Sporocytophaga myxococcoides: one gene and its partner. Each later gene encodes a partner of the first gene's protein in a complex. Links are inferred from orthologs where the notes say so. Each region holds a gene or a part of one and is shown on either strand. Other genes may lie near its edges.

Region 1 (6,997 bases):
GCTAACTCTTTTAGTCTTCTCAAAAATATCATCCTCCTATGTGGTCATTACAAAGGCGTAGATGAAAGAATCCGCCAACATCTGATTACACATGAATGGACCATTGGTGATTACGTTCTTTCAGGGGGTGAACTGGCTGCGGCGGTAGTTTCGGATGCAATCATAAGGTTGATTCCAGGAGTGCTTTCTGACGAAACTTCAGCTCTGACAGATTCTTTTCAGGACGATCTTCTTGCTCCGCCCGTTTTTACTCGGCCGGCAGAATATAAAGGCTGGAAAGTTCCAGATGTTTTACTCAGCGGACACGAAGCAGAAATCGAAAAGTGGAGGACTGAACAAGCACTTGAAAGAACAAAAGTCAGAAGGCCAGATCTTTACAATAAACATTTCTCAGAAGAAGGTTAATGATGAGCTTTTTTTGAGGTGAATGTGAATAAATATTTTTAATATTTGTAATTGCAATAATTAGCTATTATATTTGCAATCCGTTTTTGAAAAACCGTTAGACTCTATTTATTATGAGCGATTTAATAAAATTTGTGGAAGCTGAATCAAAAGAGAAGAGAACTGCTCTTCCTGCTTTCAACGCTGGTGATACTATCACTGTCCACGTTAAAATAACCGAAGGAAATAAAGAAAGAATTCAGCTATTCCAAGGAACAGTAATTCAAAGGAAAAATGTTAACACTAACGGTGAAACATTTACTGTAAGAAAAATTTCTAGTGGAGTTGCTGTAGAAAGAATTTTCCCAATACTTTCCCCTTCAGTAGAAAAGGTAGAATTAGTAAGAAAAGGTTCTGTAAGAAGAGCAAGATTATTCTATCTGAGAGACAAAGAAGGTAAAGCTGCAAGAATCAAAGAGGATAAAAAATTTGAAGATAAAGCAAAAACTTCTGCTCCTGCTGCTCCAAAAGCAGCTAAAGCTCCAAAAGCTAAAGCATAGTCTTCCTCTGAAAAAAATTAAAAGCCGGTCTCTAAGAGCCGGCTTTTTTGCTTTAAACTCAAAATATGGGTAAGCCATTTAATAATCATGTTATTGTTTAAATCCATTGTTGATGATTAATTTCTGATGAGTATATTAACATTTACATTTTTTAATGCTTAATCCCGGATAAACTTTACAGTATTCTACCTTGTTAATACCTATATTTGTGCCGGTAGATATGTTTATAATTTTTTATGAATTTAAAATTCTTTAAATATCAGGGAACAGGAAACGATTTCATCATGGTTGATAATCGTAAGAAATTCTTTGATACTGCAAATACTGATCTTGTTAAGTTTCTATGTGACAGGAGATTTGGTGTTGGTGGAGATGGGTTTATTCTCCTTGAAGAGCACCCTGATTATGATTTTCAGATGGTTTATTTTAATTCTGACGGGAATCAAAGTTCTATGTGTGGTAACGGCGGAAGGTGTATTGTTCAGTTTGCCAGTGATATGGGGGTGATTGGTAGTGAAACCTCTTTCCTGGCTATTGACGGTCCGCATGACGCTTACATTAAAGATGGACTGGTTCATCTTAAAATGATTGATGTGGATGCAGTGGAGGAAGGGAATGGATTTTATTTTTTAAATACAGGAAGTCCTCATTATGTACAATATGTGCAAAAGATCAAAGAGTTTGCGGTGTACGACGAAGGGTATAAAGTGAGAAATAACGAGCGTTTCAGAAAAGAAGGGACGAACGTAAATTTTATAGAAAAAGACGGCGACAGGTTATGGGTAAGAACTTATGAGCGTGGAGTCGAAGATGAAACTTATTCCTGTGGAACAGGTGTTACCGCCTCAGCACTGGTGGCATCTTTGCAGGGAATGAAAAGTCCCGTTCCTGTGACTACACTCGGCGGAGACCTAAGTATTTCTTTCCAAAAAGCTGATAAAGGTTATAAAGATATATACCTCATTGGTCCCGCAAAACAGGTTTTTGAAGGCATAATAAAAATCTAATACAGAGTAACTATCAGTTGTTGTATTAAAATCTTAAATTTAGCATTCTAAATATTTATCTCAATGTTTGAATTAATAGCCAAAGGAATAACAAAAATTTTCGGTACCAAATCGGAGAGGGACTTGAAGGAGCTGGGACCATACGTGCAGTTGGTAAATGACGAATATGCGAAGTTAAAATCGATTTCGGACGATCAGTTAAGAGCTAAAACTGCAGAACTTAAAGCGATCATTGCAAGTGATTTGAAATCTGTGGATGATCAGATTGCTGCACTTCATAAACAAGTCGCTGATAATCCGGATCTCGATATTAATGAAAAGGAGAAAACCTTTGGCGAAATAGACAAGCTTGGGAAGCAGAGAAACAAAGATCTTGAAGCTGTGCTGCTGAAAATTCTTCCTACTGCTTTTGCTGTGGTTAAAGAAACGGCAAGAAGATGGAAAGAAAATGGGGAAATCGTTGTAGAAGCCAGCGAAATGGATAAGGCAATTGCTGCGAAAAGAAAAGGTGTGGAAATTGTTGGGAATAAGGCTCATTGGAAAAATAAATGGGTTGCTGCCGGTGTTGAAATTACCTGGGAAATGCTCCATTATGATGTTCAGATCATTGGTGGAGTTGTGCTACACCAGGGTAAAATTGCAGAGATGGCTACTGGTGAGGGTAAAACTCTTGTTGCTACTTTCCCTGCATACCTTAATGCACTTGCTGGAAAGGGTGTTCACATAGTTACGGTTAACGATTATCTTGCTAAAAGGGACTCTGAATGGATGGGGCCTCTTTATGAATTTCATGGGCTTTCTGTAGATTGTATAGATAAGCACGAGGCAAATTCCGAAGAGCGCGCTGCGGCATATCGTGCTGATATTACATTTGGTACTAACAATGAGTTTGGCTTCGATTATCTGAGAGATAATATGGCCAGAGATACCGAAGATCTTGTGCAAAGAGAGCATTTTTATGCCATGGTCGATGAGGTCGACTCTGTGTTAATTGACGATGCAAGAACACCATTGATCATTTCCGGTCCTGTTCCAAGAGGAGATGAACATGAATTTTATGAACTAAAACCTCGCGTTTATAAGATAGTTGAAGCGCAAAAGAAAATTGTTAACAATTACCTGGTCGAGGCGAAAAAGAAAATTGCAGAAGGTGATGAGAAAGCGGGTGGACTAGCTCTTTTCAGAGCTTACAGAGGTCTTCCTAAGGCTAAGCCTTTAATTAAATACCTCAGCGAAATGGGTATTAAAACCATCCTGCAGAAAACAGAAAGCTACTACCTGCAGGAAAATGGCAAATTAATGCCCGAGGCAGATGAACCTTTGTATTTCACGATTGATGAAAAACATAACAACATTGAGCTTACTGAAAAGGGTATTGATTTTATCACTGGCGAAGGTGAGGATCCTAACTTGTTTATCCTTCCTGATATTGCTACTGGGCTTGATGCAATAGAAAGCAACAAGACTCTGCCTGAAGAAGTAAGAATTACCCAGAAAGAGACATTGTTAAAAGAGTATTCAGACAAATCTCAGCGTGTTCATACCATTCAGCAATTGCTAAAAGCTTATGCTTTATTTGAAAAGGATGTAGATTATATCATCGTTGAAAATAAGGTTAAGATCGTGGATGAGCAAACTGGTCGTGTGATGGAAGGAAGACGATATTCGGATGGTCTTCACCAGGCTCTTGAGGCAAAAGAAAATGTGAAAGTAGAGGAGGCTACTCAAACCTATGCTACCATCACGCTTCAGAACTATTTCAGAATGTATCATAAGCTTGCAGGTATGACTGGTACTGCAGAAACTGAAGCTGGTGAGTTTTGGGAGATTTATAAACTTGATGTGGTTGTCATTCCTACAAACAGAGGAATTGTCAGAGACGACAGAGAAGATAAAGTATATAAAACGGTAAGAGAAAAGTTTAATGCCGTTGCTGATGAAATCAGTGAGTTGACAAAGCAGGGTCGTCCTGTTCTTGTTGGTACGACATCTGTTGAGATTTCCGAATTGTTGAGCAGGATGCTTAAGCTTCGCAACATCAAACATCAGGTATTGAATGCTAAATACCACCAAAAAGAAGCTGAGATTGTTGCAGAGGCTGGTAAAGCTTCCACTGTTACCATCGCAACTAACATGGCTGGTCGTGGTACGGATATTAAGCTTACTGTGGAATCTAAAAATGCTGGAGGTTTGGCAATTATTGGAACTGAAAGACATGAATCCCGTCGTGTGGATAGACAGCTTCGCGGCCGTTCCGGTCGTCAGGGTGATCCGGGGTCTTCGCAGTTCTTTGTAAGTCTTGAAGATAACCTGATGCGTCTCTTTGGTTCGGATAGAATAGCGAAATTCATGGATCGTCTTGGTCTTGAAGAAGGTGAAGTTATTCAGCATTCAATGATTACCAAGTCTATTGAAAGAGCTCAGAAAAAAGTTGAAGAAAATAACTTCGGTGTCAGAAAAAGACTTCTTGAATATGATAACGTAATGAACTCTCAAAGAGAAGTGATTTACACAAGGAGGAGGAATGCTTTATTTGGAGAACGTTTGGAGCTTGACATCCTGACTATGATTTATGACCTTTCCGAGAATATCGTAACAAATGGCAAGGCAGTTGAAAATTACGAAGACTTTAAACTTAATATTCATAGCACCTTCGGCTTCGCCTCAAGCATCTCTCAGGATGACTTTAGCAAGCTTAAAACAGATGTCTTAACAGATAGATTGTATAAAGAAGCATTGAAATTCTATACTGATAAGGCTCAGAATCTTGTTGGAAAAACATTACCTATATTTAAGGAAATTGAAGCTACAAAAGGAAGAGAAGTTACCTCTGTCGGTATTCCATTTACTGATGGCAGAAGAAGTATCAATGTATCCGGTGATCTGAAAAAGTTGGTTGCTCCAAACTCAAGAGAGTTGATTACTTCTGTTGAGAAATATGCTTCACTTGCCTTTATAGATATGGCTTGGAAAGAGCACTTAAGAGATATGGACGATCTGAAGCAATCTGTTCAGAATGCAGTATTTGAGCAGAAAGATCCTTTGCTCGTGTACAAATTTGAAGCATTCCAGATGTTCAAAGGTTTCCTTGGCAAAGTAAATGAAGATACAGTGTCATTCCTTTACAAAGCTGATTTGCCAGTGAGAGAGGCAGAGGAGGTTCAGGAAGCAAGACATCCTAGACCTGTTCAGAACCTGAAGGAAAATAAAGATGAAGCAAGAAGCGTTCTTTCAGGAAATGGACAGTCAGCTGCAGTGTCGGAGCCTGCGCAGCCTAAAGTTTTACCTGTAAAATCGGAAAAAGTAGCGGGGCGTAACGATAGAGTGTCTGTTCAGTATAATGACGGTAGCATTAAGAAGGATGTGAAATTTAAAACTGTTGAAGATGATATCAACAACAATAAATGTGTTATCATTGATGAAGACTAAAAAACTTATCAGCCGTCTTGGCTTGCTTAGTGTTGTATTTGTTCTGATGAGTTGTGCCAAAGGTCAAACTCAGATGAAGCAGGATACGACCAAAGGTATGTTCAAGGAGGATCTGACTTCTTTCAGGCCAAAGTATGATGCAGATTCAGCACCAAAGCCTTCTTCTAAGGATTCCAAAAATACACCTCCTGCAAATGGAGGAAATAGCAGTACTCCTTCCAATGCGGCTCAAACTGCAGATGCCCGCGTCGATTCTGTTGCAGCAAGAAATAGGGGTATAAAGAATGCTCAGGGATACAGAATTCTTGTTTATTCTGGTAACAGTAGCGAGGAATCAAGAAAGGTAAGAGAGCGTATTTATAAGATACTTCCGGATGCAGATATATATGCACAATATAAACAACCTACTTTCAGAGTAAAGGTAGGTGATTGTTTTAACAGAATAGAGGCAAACAATCTTTATGTAAAGTTGAAAGAGGAATTCCCGGAAGCTAAAATTGTGCCTGATCAGATTAACATTATTGTCAAAGAGTAAATTTTTATGAGTAGTCTTGTTCCAAGAATAAAAGAGCTGGCTGCAATGTATGCAGGAGATACTATAAACGATCGACGATATTTGCATGCTAACCCAGAATTGTCTTTTGAGGAGTTTAATACATGTAAGTATGTTGCCGAAAAGCTCAGAAGTTTTGGAATTGAAACTCAGGAAGGCGTTGCGGATACAGGAGTTGTCGGGCTTATAAAAGGAAGAAATCCAGAGAAAAAGATTATCGCTCTGAGAGCAGACATGGATGCGCTTCCTATTGTAGAAGCAAACGAGGTTCCGTATAAATCGAAGAATGTAGGGGTAATGCATGCTTGCGGCCACGATGTACATACGTCCTCCTTGCTCGGTTCTGCAAGAATATTACAAGAGGTAAGGGATTCATTCGAGGGTACTATAAAACTGGTTTTCCAACCTGGTGAAGAAAAAATACCTGGTGGAGCTTCTTTGATGATTAAAGCTGGAGTATTGCAAAATCCTGCACCGGTAAACATTATTGGTCAACATGTAATGCCTTCGATACCGGCAGGAAAAGTTGGCTTCCGCTCTGGTATGTATATGGCAAGTGCTGATGAGATTTATGTAACTGTAAAAGGAAAAGGTGGTCATGCTGCTATGCCTGATAAAAACATCGATCCGATTCTTATTGCTTCGCATATCATCATTGCATTACAGCAAATTGTCAGCAGAAATTGTGATCCTAAACTACCTTGTGTTCTTTCCTTTGGTAAATTTATTGCCAATGGCGCAACCAATGTTGTTCCAAATGAGGTGAAGATTGAAGGTACATTCAGGACGCTGGATGAGAAATGGAGAAAAGATGCCCATACCAAAATGAAAAAAATGGCAGAGTGTATCGCGGAAGGAATGGGAGGGGAGTGCGAATTTACTGTCCTTAATGGTTATCCTTATTTAAGAAATGAGCCGGAATTGACGGGCAGACTTAAATCTTTTGCTACAGATTTTCTTGGTGAAGAGAATGTTGTCGATCTTGATTTATGGATGGCATCTGAAGATTTTGCTTACTATACTCAGCAGATAGATGCTTGTTTTTATAGATTGGGTGTTCGGAA
Region 2 (2,928 bases), on another replicon or contig:
AACATAGCATTAGACAATGCTTCTACTATTGTTCCATCTTGCTCTATCGAGGACTGTTTTGCCATTATATTACTTCTTCTATGTATTTAAATGTAGTTAATACTTCAGCTTTTCCTTTTCGTATGGCAACGGTATGTTCAAAATGAGCTGAGGGCTTTCTATCTTTAGTTCTAATTGTCCAACCATCTTCTTCTTGAACGATCTCCTTTTTACCAAGATTTATCATGGGTTCAATGGCTATGACCATACCCTCTTCCAACTTAACGCCTTTACCTCTTTTACCGTAATTAGGAACCTCTGGACCTTCATGTAACTTTTTTCCTACACCATGACCAACCAACTCTCTCACAACAGAATATCCTTTAGATTCTACAAAGTTTTGTATTGAAAAACCAATATCACCTGTTCTTTTCCCAACAACAGCTTCTTCAATACCCAAATACAAAGATTGCTTTGTAAATTCCAACAATTGCCTGACATCTTCCGAAACTTTGCCTATACCATATGTATAAGCACTATCACTATGATATCCACCTAAATTTACGCCACAATCAACAGATATAACATCTCCTTCTTTCAAGGCATACTTCCCTGGGAAACCATGAACTACTTGCTCATTAACGGAGATACACAATGTATAAGGAAATCCGTTGTACCCTTTAAAAGAAGGAACCCCTCCACCACTAATAATAAAATTATATGCTAAATCATCTAACTCTTGAGTAGTTACTCCAATCTTGATAGCCTTTGCAATTTCACCATGTACACGGCCTAAAAGATCTCCACTCTTCTTTATTAGATCAATTTCTTCTTCAGTTTTATAATATATCATTAGTTAGAAGAAGAAATCGCTACATTTTCTGACCTTCCTTTAATTCTTCCTGATTGCATCATACCTTCATAATGTCTCATCAGTAAGTAACTTTCTATTTGTTGAAGTGTATCCAATACTACACCAACCATTATTAAAAGAGAAGTACCACCGAAGAAGTACGAAAAATCTCTGGTTACTCCAGCAACATGTGCAATTGCTGGTAGTATAGCTAAAGCCGCCAGGAAAACAGCACCAGGAAGAGTGATTCGAGACAAAACATCATCAATGTAGTCTGAAGTTTGTTTTCCAGGTTTTATACCAGGGATAAAACCACCATTTCTTTTCATATCATCTGCAATCTGATTTGGATTAACAGATAGGGCTGTATAGAAGAAGGTAAACAGGATAATTAATACAGCGAATGTTAAATTATATTGCCAGCTAGTGAAATCTGAAAATGTTGCACCTATCGATCCTGCAAAATCACTAGTATCAGAAAACATAGAAGCAACCATTGCTGGCAAAAACATTATTGACTGAGCAAAGATAATTGGCATAACTCCTGCAGCAATTACCTTTAAAGGAATATATTGCCTTTGACCGCCATATACCTTATTACCAATTACTTGTTTTGCATACTGTACAGGTATTTTTCTTGTGGCTTGTGTTAACATCACCACTCCCATAACAATAAAGAATAATACCCCTAACTCAATTATAAATGGTAAAGCTCCCTTCATTCCTTTTGCTGCTCCTTCAACTACAATAGCTTGAGGGAATCTTGAGATAATCCCTACCATTATAAGCATAGAGATTCCATTTCCAATACCCTTATCTGTAATTTTCTCACCCAGCCACATACAAAACATCGTACCTGCTGTCAGAATTAACATAGCGCTAATTGTAAAGAAAGCTCTGTCAACACCTGGAAATAACATTTCCTGGTTTACCGTAGCTGCCAAATATCCAACCGATTGAGCTAAGGTTATAAATATTGTAAGTACCCTTGTAATCTGATTGATCTTTTTTCTACCAGATTCTCCTTCTTTTTGAAGTTTTTGAAAATAAGGAACAGCGAAGGTTAATAGTTGCAAAACTATACTTGCTGAAATATAAGGCATGATACCCAAACCAAAAATAGAAACATTGCTGAATGCACCTCCAACCAAGGTATCCAACAATCCTAAAATGTTGTCTTTATTAGAACCCTGTTCTATTGAAGCTGGATCAACACCAGGAAGTACAACATAAGATCCCAGACGAAAAATCAAAAGAAAACCTATAGTGTTCAGTATCCTGATTCTTAGGTCTTCTATTGAAAATATATTCTTAATGGTTTGGATAAACTTTTTCATTATGCAATTTTTATTGCTTTACCACCTGCATTTTCAATTGCTTTAACAGCTGATTCAGAAAAAGAATGGGCTTTGATCTCTAATTTCGCTTTTAGCTCTCCTCTTCCCAAAACTTTAATTTTATCAGATTTAGCAACTAATCCGTTCTCTAAAAGAACTTTATCATCTACCAATGATAACTTCTTTTCAGTTGCAAGATTATTTATTATATCTAAATTAATGGGCTTGAATATTACTTTGTCAGGATTATTAAATCCAAATTTTGGAACTCTTCTTTGAAGAGGCATTTGACCACCTTCAAAACCTGATTTTTTAGAATATCCTGATCTTGACTTTGCTCCTTTGTGACCTCTTGTTGAAGTTCCGCCACGTCCTGATCCGGTACCTCTACCAATTCTCTTTCTATTTTTAACAGACCCTTTTGCAGGAGTCAAATTACTTAAGTTCATAATTAGATTTTGCTAACAGTTACCAAGTGATTTACTTTCTTAACCATTCCTTGTATTTGAGGAGTTGCTTCTACCTCAACACTTTTATTAATTTTACCAAGTCCTAAAGCTTTAATTGTAAGCTTCTGATCGATTGGACGATCAATAGTACTTCTAACTTGAGTTATTTTAATCTTAGCCATTTTACTTTCCGGTAAATACTTTTGCCAATGTAACACCTCTTTGTTGAGCAATAACGTGTGGAGCTCTCATTCTTAGTAGAGCATCAAAAGTAGCTTTAACAACGTTGTGAGGATTAGAAGACCCCTTT

The links. The genes of interacting proteins can lie anywhere in the genome.
Region 2: the proteins of secA (region 1) and secY are in contact, whole or in part, in a crystal structure (PDB 3DIN), measured with the Thermotoga maritima proteins. The link is inferred for Sporocytophaga myxococcoides from one-to-one orthologs. Residues at the interface, in WP_004082002.1 of Thermotoga maritima: Glu261, Ala262, Arg263, Lys300, Ala301, Arg302, Thr303, Ile304, Ile305, Leu323, Tyr324, Asp325, Pro326, Val329, Ser330, Tyr333, Ile336, Lys340, Phe345, Val349, Glu363, Phe364, Tyr374, Ser375, Gly376, Gly377, Glu393, Ile395, Thr482, Ser483; in WP_004081795.1 of Thermotoga maritima: Glu108, Gly109, Glu110, Glu111, Ala236, Glu237, Arg238, Arg239, Ile240, Thr241, Ile242, Gln243, Tyr244, Ala245, Arg246, Arg247, Val248, Thr249, Gly250, Arg251, Arg252, Val253, Tyr254, Gly256, Ala257, Ser258, Thr259, Tyr260, Leu261, Pro262.

Annotation. Positions count from the first base shown.
Region 1 is NZ_BBLT01000003.1:416,288-423,284, forward strand. What follows is about bases 1,671-5,580. They hold secA (preprotein translocase subunit SecA), read left to right. Parts: upstream 1,671-2,014; coding sequence 2,015-5,380; downstream 5,381-5,580. Other genes in these bases: dapF (diaminopimelate epimerase), read left to right, coding at 1,671-1,951; MYP_RS09615 (hypothetical protein), read left to right, coding at 5,370-5,580. Outside these bases: tRNA (guanosine(37)-N1)-methyltransferase TrmD, read left to right, coding at 1-405; rplS (50S ribosomal protein L19), read left to right, coding at 519-944; more of dapF, read left to right, coding at 1,181-1,670; more of MYP_RS09615, read left to right, coding at 5,581-5,915; MYP_RS09620 (M20 metallopeptidase family protein), read left to right, coding at 5,922-6,997. UniProt on the Escherichia coli protein: Required for protein export, interacts with the SecYEG preprotein conducting channel.
Region 2 is NZ_BBLT01000002.1:494,496-497,423, reverse strand. It holds secY (preprotein translocase subunit SecY), read right to left. Parts: upstream 2,170-2,928; coding sequence 832-2,169; downstream 1-831. Other genes in the region: rpsE (30S ribosomal protein S5), read right to left, coding at 2,802-2,928; rpmD (50S ribosomal protein L30), read right to left, coding at 2,621-2,800; rplO (50S ribosomal protein L15), read right to left, coding at 2,169-2,618; map (type I methionyl aminopeptidase), read right to left, coding at 65-832; infA (translation initiation factor IF-1), read right to left, coding at 1-65. UniProt on the Escherichia coli protein: The central subunit of the protein translocation channel SecYEG. Consists of two halves formed by TMs 1-5 and 6-10.